DNA from 3 places in the Streptomyces sp. NPDC047917 genome. Region 2 is predicted to be linked to each of the others. Evidence: riboswitches for the same ligand, from Rfam matches in the RefSeq annotation. Region 2 holds a riboswitch; each other region holds the start of a gene.
The links. Region 2 has a riboswitch for S-adenosylmethionine ahead of ACGF8B_RS26690 (hypothetical protein). Riboswitches for the same ligand answer to the same signal wherever they lie in the genome.

Region 1 (2,259 bases), on a different contig from region 2:
CAGGCCGCGCGGCGCGAAACGTACTCCTCGATCTCGCACATCGGGGGACGCTCCTCGGTGTCCACGGCATGGGTGCGCGGTACGAAGCCGTTCTCGCCGCGCTCGAACTGGGTGAGGACCGGGCGGATCAGGTGGCCGCGGGAGAGCCTCAGCTGGGCGGTGCGGTAGATCGCCGCCGCCATCCGGCCGAGCGCCTGCCCGTCCTGGTGCCGGTGCTTGCGCACCCCCACGTCGACCTGGGCCAGCGCGTCCAGCCCCACCGTGTGCAGCGCGTCGACCAGCAGACCCAGCTCCACGCCGTAGCCGACGGGGAAGGGCAGCCGTTCCAGCAGCGAGCGGCGCACGGCGTACTCGCCGCCCAGCGGCTGGACGAAACCGGCCAGCTGCGGCCAGTGCAGATTGAGCAGCGGACGGGCCACCAGTTCGGTCACCCGGCCGCCCTGGCCCGTCGTGTCGCCGAAGGGGCGGTCGTACATCGCCTTCACGAACTGCACGTCCGGTTCGGTCAGCAGCGGACCGACGATGCCGGAGACGAAGTCCGCCGAGAAGTCCTTCAGGTCGGCGTCGATGAAGCAGACGATGTCGCCCCCGGTCACCAGGAGCGAACGCCACAGCACCTCGCCCTTGCCGGGTACGGCCGGGATCCGGGGGAGTATCGCGTCGCGGTGCACCACCCGGGCGCCGGCCTCCCGGGCCACCTCGGCGGTGGCATCGGTGGACCCGGAATCGATCACCACGAGCTCGTCGACCAGCCGGACCTTCTCCATCAGCTCGCGCCGGATCGTCGCGACGATCTCACCGACCGTCGCCTCCTCGTTCAGCGCGGGCAGTACGACACTGACGCTCCCGCGGCCCGCCTCCGCGGCCCTGGCGGCCAGCAGGCGGTCCATCGGACGGTCGGCGGCCGACCAGGAACGCCTGGCCAGCCAGCATTCGACCTCTTCCAGCACGGTCGATACTCCCTGTATGTGATCCATCTCGCGGTTCGGACGACTATCTCAACAGTCCGGTGCTTCGGTTACAGTCTTGAACAACGCGGACGACCATCGCATGCCGGGGTCCGTCCGCCGATAAATGCCCGGATCGAAGATCCGGTGCCACAGCGCTCATCCAGAGGGACTGAGGGAACGGCCCGTTGAAGTCCCGGCAACCCCCCCACCGACCGTGAGGTCCGGTGAGGAAGGTGCCAATTCCGTCTCGTGGCGAAACGCGCCGCGGGGAAGATGAGGAGAAAGGGCCTCGCCACCATGGCTGCGCAGACCGTTGCAGTAAGCACCGATTCTTCCGTCGACGCCGAAGCCGGCAACGCCGGAGCGGTCGACCTCGGCCCCGCTTCGGGCCTTTCCTGCCGCGAGTGCGGCGAGCGATTCGAACTCGGCCCGATTTTCGCCTGCGCGTCCTGTTTCGGGCCGCTCGAAGTCGCGTACGACCTGCCGAGCGGCTCCCCCGAAGAGCTGAAGAAGCGCATCGAGGCGGGCCCCGCCAACATCTGGCGCTACGCGCCGCTGCTGCCGGTCCCCGCCGACGTCGCCGAGAAGCCGAACCTGAACCCCGGCTGGACCAAGCTCGTCCAGGCCGACAACCTCGCCCGTGAGCTCGGCGTCGAGCAGGGCAAGCTGTTCGTCAAGGACGACTCCGGCAACCCCACGCACTCCTTCAAGGACCGGGTCGTCGCCCAGGCCATCGAGGCCGCCCGCGCCTTCGGCTTCACCACCCTCTCCTGCTCCTCCACCGGCAACCTCGCCGGTGCGGTCGGTGCCGCCGCCGCCCGCGCCGGCTTCCGCTCCTGCGTGTTCATCCCGCACGACCTGGAGCAGGGCAAGGTCGTCATGGCCGCGGTGTACGGCGGCGAACTGGTCGGCATCGAGGGCAACTACGACGACGTCAACCGCTTCTGCTCCGAGCTCATCGGCGACCCGCTCGGCGAGGGCTGGGGCTTCGTCAACGTCAACCTGCGTCCCTACTACGGCGAGGGCTCCAAGACCCTGGCGTACGAGATCTGCGAGCAGCTCGGCTGGCGGCTCCCGGATCAGCTGGTCATCCCGATCGCGTCCGGCTCGCAGTTCACCAAGATCGACAAGGGCCTCCAGGAGCTGATCAAGCTCGGCCTGGTCGAGGACAAGCCGTACAAGCTCTTCGGCGCCCAGGCCGAGGGCTGCTCCCCGGTATCGGTCGCGTACAAGGGCGGTCACGACGTCGTCCGGCCGCAGAAGCCGAACACCATCGCCAAGTCCCTGGCGATCGGCAACCCGGCCGACG
Region 2 (2,259 bases):
GCGTCTTGGCTCCGCTCTCACCGCCGCACTCGCCGTCGCGGCCACCCTGCCACTGACCGGCACCGCGGCATCCGCGACGAGCGGCGCCACGAGCCGCCCCGCGACCTGCCAGGAGAAGGCCCTGGCCGTGCACGCCGCACCCGGCGGGCAGCGGAACGTGGCACGGATCGACGTCGTGAACAACGGCGGCCGCACCTGTGTGGTGGACCGGATCCCCACGGTCACCTTCCGGGGTCTCGACGGTTCGGCCGAGGCCGTCCCGCCCGCCGGCAGCGCCCCCTACGAGCTGTCCCCGGGCGAGCGGGCGTACGCCGCCGTACGGACCGCGGACCCGGCGGCCACCGAGGGCCACGTCGTCGGGAGCCTCTCGGTGGCGGCGGACCCCTCCCATCCGGGTGTCACCTTCCACGCGGCCGCCGTGGGCATGCCGGAGGGGGTCCATGTCTGGATTCCGGTGACCACCCTGTGGCAGGAGTCGCGGGCAGCGGCGGACAGCGCGCTGGCGGACGCGCTGGGGTGAGGCGCGGCTACAGTCCGTAGCTCGTGCCGCCGACGGTCCGCCGGGGGTCGGGGGCGGTCGTCGCGCACAGCGGGCCGCCCTCGAAGCCGGCATTGACCAGGGCCGTGGCCCGACCCGCGGAGTCCACCAGCTTCAGGGCGTGCCACCGCGGCAGCCAGAACACCCGTCCGCGGTGGACCGTGAGCAGTTCGGAGAGGGCCGCCGGGGCGTGCGTCCACACCCTCGGCAGTTCCTCGGCGTGGTCGAAGGCGGCGCGCGGCGCGAACCAGCCGTCGGCGCCGATGTCACCGGAGGTGAGCAGCAGTTCCACGGCCTGGCCGGGCTCCTGGTGGCACTTCTTGGTGTGGATCCAGTGGACGTGGTGACCGGGGCCGTAGCTGGTGCAGCCGTCGTTCCGGACGAGGTGGGGGAGCATGGTGTTCCGCCTTCCCGAGATCATGGACCCCGGGTGCGCCGCCCCGATGATCCGCTGTTCCCCGCGCGCTGCGCACGGGGCCGGTCGTCACCCGGAGCACCCGCAGCGGAGCGGGGTGCCGTCCAGTTAGCCGGGGCTGTGCACTGGAACTCATGACCTGCGAGAACTGTATCCCACGGACGACGGTGCCCGACGGGGAGTCAGGTGCTCAGCCGCGCAGCAGCACGGGGAAGGCCTCCATGTCGTTCTGCGTCATCACCGGCAGCTTGCGGACCTCCTCGTCCGGGACCGCCGCCCGCAGCGCCGGGAAGCGCGCGAAGAGCGCCGGCAGGGCGATGGCCGCCTCCACTCGGGAGAGCGCCGCTCCGGGGCAGATGTGCGGACCGTGACCGAAGGTCATGTGGCGGATCGGAACCGGCCGGGTGATGTCGAAGGCGTCGGCGTCCGCCCCGTGCTGTTCGATGTCACGCCCGATGGCACGGTACGAGATCACCACCCCCTCGCCCTTCGCGATCACCTGGTCGCCCACCTGGATGTCCTCCGTGGCGAACCGCATCAGCAGATGGGTGGTGGGGGTGTCCCAGCGCAGGGTCTCCTCGATCACCGTCTCCCACGGTATCTCGCCGTCGAGGACACGGCGGAGCTGGTCGGGGTGGGCGAGAAGGGCCCGTACGGCGTTGAGGATCAGCCCGATGGTGGTCTCGTGCCCGGCGGCCACCATGGCCTTGAGGTTGCCCACCACCTCTTCCTCGGTGAGCGGTTCGCCGCCCTCCTCGGCCAGGATGAGCGCGCTGGTGAGGTCGTCGGTGGGACGCGCCTTCTTCTCCCGTACGAGAGCGGCGTAGAACACGTCCAGCTCGGCGAGCAGCGCCAGTCGTTCCTCGTGCGGGGTGAGCATGGAGAAGAACGCCTTGTACCGCTTCGTCAGCATGGGGTGCTCGGCCTCGTCCACACCCATCAGCATGCCGACGACGCGCATCGGCAGCGGCTGGGCGAACACGGACTTGAGGTCGACCACACCGTTCCCGCTCCTGCCGCTCTCTTCGTCGAGCGCGTCGAGCAGTTCCTCGGTGAACTTCTCGATGTCCGGGCGGATCTCCTCCAGCCGGCGGGGAGTGAGTGCCTGGGAGGTCTTGGCGCGCAGCCGTCGGTGCTCGGCGCCGTCCACGGTGAACATGGAGCGGCCGGCGTCGATCATGCCGATCAGCGGCCACTCGCGGGTGACCTCGCCGCGCTGCCACAGCCCCCAGGCCTCCAGGTCCTTGACCAGGCGGGGGTCGACGAGGAGTTGGCGGGCCGTCGCGTGCCGGGTGACGGTCAGGGC
Region 3 (2,259 bases), on a different contig from region 2:
TGCTTCGCGGTGAAGTTCCACCCCGCCCTGCGGTACGTCGCCAGGGCCCGCAAGGAGCTCGGCACGCCGACCACGTTCAACATCCTCGGACCGCTCACCAACCCGGCCCAGGTGCGCTCCCAGGCCGTCGGTGTCGCCGACCTGAGGATGGCGCCCATCGTCGCCGGTGTCCTTGCCGAGCGCGGCAATTCGGCGCTGGTCTTCCGGGGCGACGACGGCCTGGACGAGCTGACCACGACCGCGACCTCGCGGGTCTGGGTGGTCCGGGACGGAGCGGTGCGCGAGGAGACGTTCGACCCGCGCGACGTCGGCCTGGAGCTGGTGCCCGTCCAGGCCCTGCGCGGCGCGGACGCCTCGTACAACGCAGATGTGGCCCGGCGGGTGCTGGCCGGCGAGCGGGGGCCGGCCCGGGACGCCGTGCTGCTCAACTCGGCAGCGGCGCTGACGGCTCTCGACCCGACGGACGGCACGCTGAACGAGCAGCTCGCGGCCGGGATCGCGAAGGCCGCCGAGTCCATCGACTCCGGTGCGGCGGCGCGGGCGCTGGAGCGCTGGGTGGCGGCCAGCAACGCCTGAGCCTGCTCTGAAACGGGCGCAGATGTGGCGCAGGGCGCAGTCCGGATCCTGGACTGCGCCTTGCGCGTCTTCGTACATATGGCAGGATGCTGGGCAGGTCATGAGTGACAGCGACTACGGCCCCGGCCCGCTGTCCGGCAACCCTCCGTCCGTGGCGGGGTGCCCCGGGTGAAGACCAGGCCGTAGGCAGCGAGGTCTGCGGCAAGCGCGGGCCCCTCGGCATCTGTGAATGCCAACCCCCGGGGTCCTGGTCCCCAGGGAGCCTCTTGTGAGCATGCGAATGCGATAGGGCCGTCGGCCCTCTTCCGCACCCCTTTTTTTCACTTTCTCCGCTGCGCTGCCGCGTATCCGCCGGCGCATGCGATTCGCCTGCCTCTTACGGGAGTTCGCCATGTCTGTCTTCACCGCTGTCGCCGACCAGTCGCTTTGTGCACCTCTGCCGGTTCTGGGCCAGGATGTGACGGTTCCGCTGGTCACGGGCGGTGAGGTCGGCTACGCCGCGCTCGACTACGCCGCCAGCGCCCCCGCCCTCCAGCGGGTCTGGGACGACGTCGCCGCGTACGCCCCGTACTACGGCAGCGTCCACCGCGGCGCCGGGTACCTCTCGCAGCTCTCCACGGACCTCTTCGAGAACAGCCGCGCCACCGTCGCGGAGTTCCTCGGCTGCCGCGCCGGTGACCAGGTGATCTTCACCCGCTCGACGACCGACTCGCTGAACCTGCTGGCCGCGGTGGTCCCGGCCGGCTGCCAGGTCTTCGTCTACGAGACCGAGCACCACGCCTCGCTGCTGCCGTGGCGCGACGCCCGGGTGACCTACCTGAACGCCCCGCGCACCCCGGCCCAGGCCGTCGAGACGCTGGAGCGGGCGCTCGCGGAGCGCGACCCCTACGGCCCCGCGCTGGTCTGTGTCACCGGTGCCTCCAACGTCACCGGCGAGCTGTGGCCGGTGAAGGAGCTGGCCGCCGCCGCGCACGCGCACGGCGCCCGGATCGTGCTGGACGCCGCCCAGCTCGCCCCGCACCACCCCGTCGACATCGCCGAGCTGGACGTGGACTGGGTCGCCTTCTCCGGGCACAAGCTGTACGCGCCCTTCGGCTCGGGCGTACTGGCCGGCCGGGCCGACTGGCTCCAGGAGGCCGAGCCCTACCTCGCGGGCGGTGGCGCCTCGCGCAAGGTCGCCCGTCGCACCGATGGCGGGGTGGACGTCGAGTGGCACTCCACCGCCGCCCGTCACGAGGCCGGTTCCCCCAACGTCATCGGCGTGTACTCCATCGCCGCCGCCTGCAAGGCGCTCACCGAGGCGGGCTTCGGCAACCTGGTCGCCCGGGAGCAGCACCTCGTCGCCGCGGTCCGCGCCGGCCTGGCCGAGGTCCCCGAGGTGAAGGTGCTCTCGCTGTTCGGCGACGACGCCCCGCGGGTCGGCGTCATCTCGTTCGTGGTGGAGGGCTGGAACAGCTCGCACTTCGCCGCCGCGCTCTCCGCCGAGTACGGCATCGGCGTCCGCGACGGACTGTTCTGCGCCCACCCGCTGGTCCGCACCCTGCTGGGCAGCGACCCGCAGGAGGCCGGCGAGTGCGGTGCGCCGGAGGCCGAGCCGGGGGAGCTCTCACTGAACGCGATCCGGGTGAGCTTCGGCGCCGGTACGCCGGACGAGCACATCGAGCGGTTCCTCCGCGCGGTCAG

Region 1: another riboswitch for S-adenosylmethionine. It lies ahead of thrC (threonine synthase); the one in region 2 lies ahead of ACGF8B_RS26690 (hypothetical protein).
Region 3: another riboswitch for S-adenosylmethionine. It lies ahead of ACGF8B_RS14680 (aminotransferase class V-fold PLP-dependent enzyme); the one in region 2 lies ahead of ACGF8B_RS26690 (hypothetical protein).

The regions. Positions count from the first base shown of each region.
Region 1 covers NZ_JBIDCA010000007.1:178,380-180,638, forward strand. The annotation lists gene ACGF8B_RS18600 (glucosyl-3-phosphoglycerate synthase) at 1-950, opposite strand, end outside; SAM riboswitch class I at 1,104-1,230, shown strand; gene thrC (threonine synthase) at 1,248-2,259, shown strand, end outside.
Region 2 covers NZ_JBIDCA010000011.1:158,095-160,353, forward strand. The annotation lists gene ACGF8B_RS26685 (DUF4232 domain-containing protein) at 1-520, shown strand, start outside; gene ACGF8B_RS26690 (hypothetical protein) at 528-935, opposite strand; SAM riboswitch class IV at 984-1,093, opposite strand; gene ACGF8B_RS26695 (cytochrome P450) at 1,144-2,259, opposite strand, start outside.
Region 3 covers NZ_JBIDCA010000005.1:413,453-415,711, reverse strand. The annotation lists gene trpD (anthranilate phosphoribosyltransferase) at 1-576, shown strand, start outside; SAM riboswitch class IV at 673-790, shown strand; gene ACGF8B_RS14680 (aminotransferase class V-fold PLP-dependent enzyme) at 968-2,259, shown strand, end outside.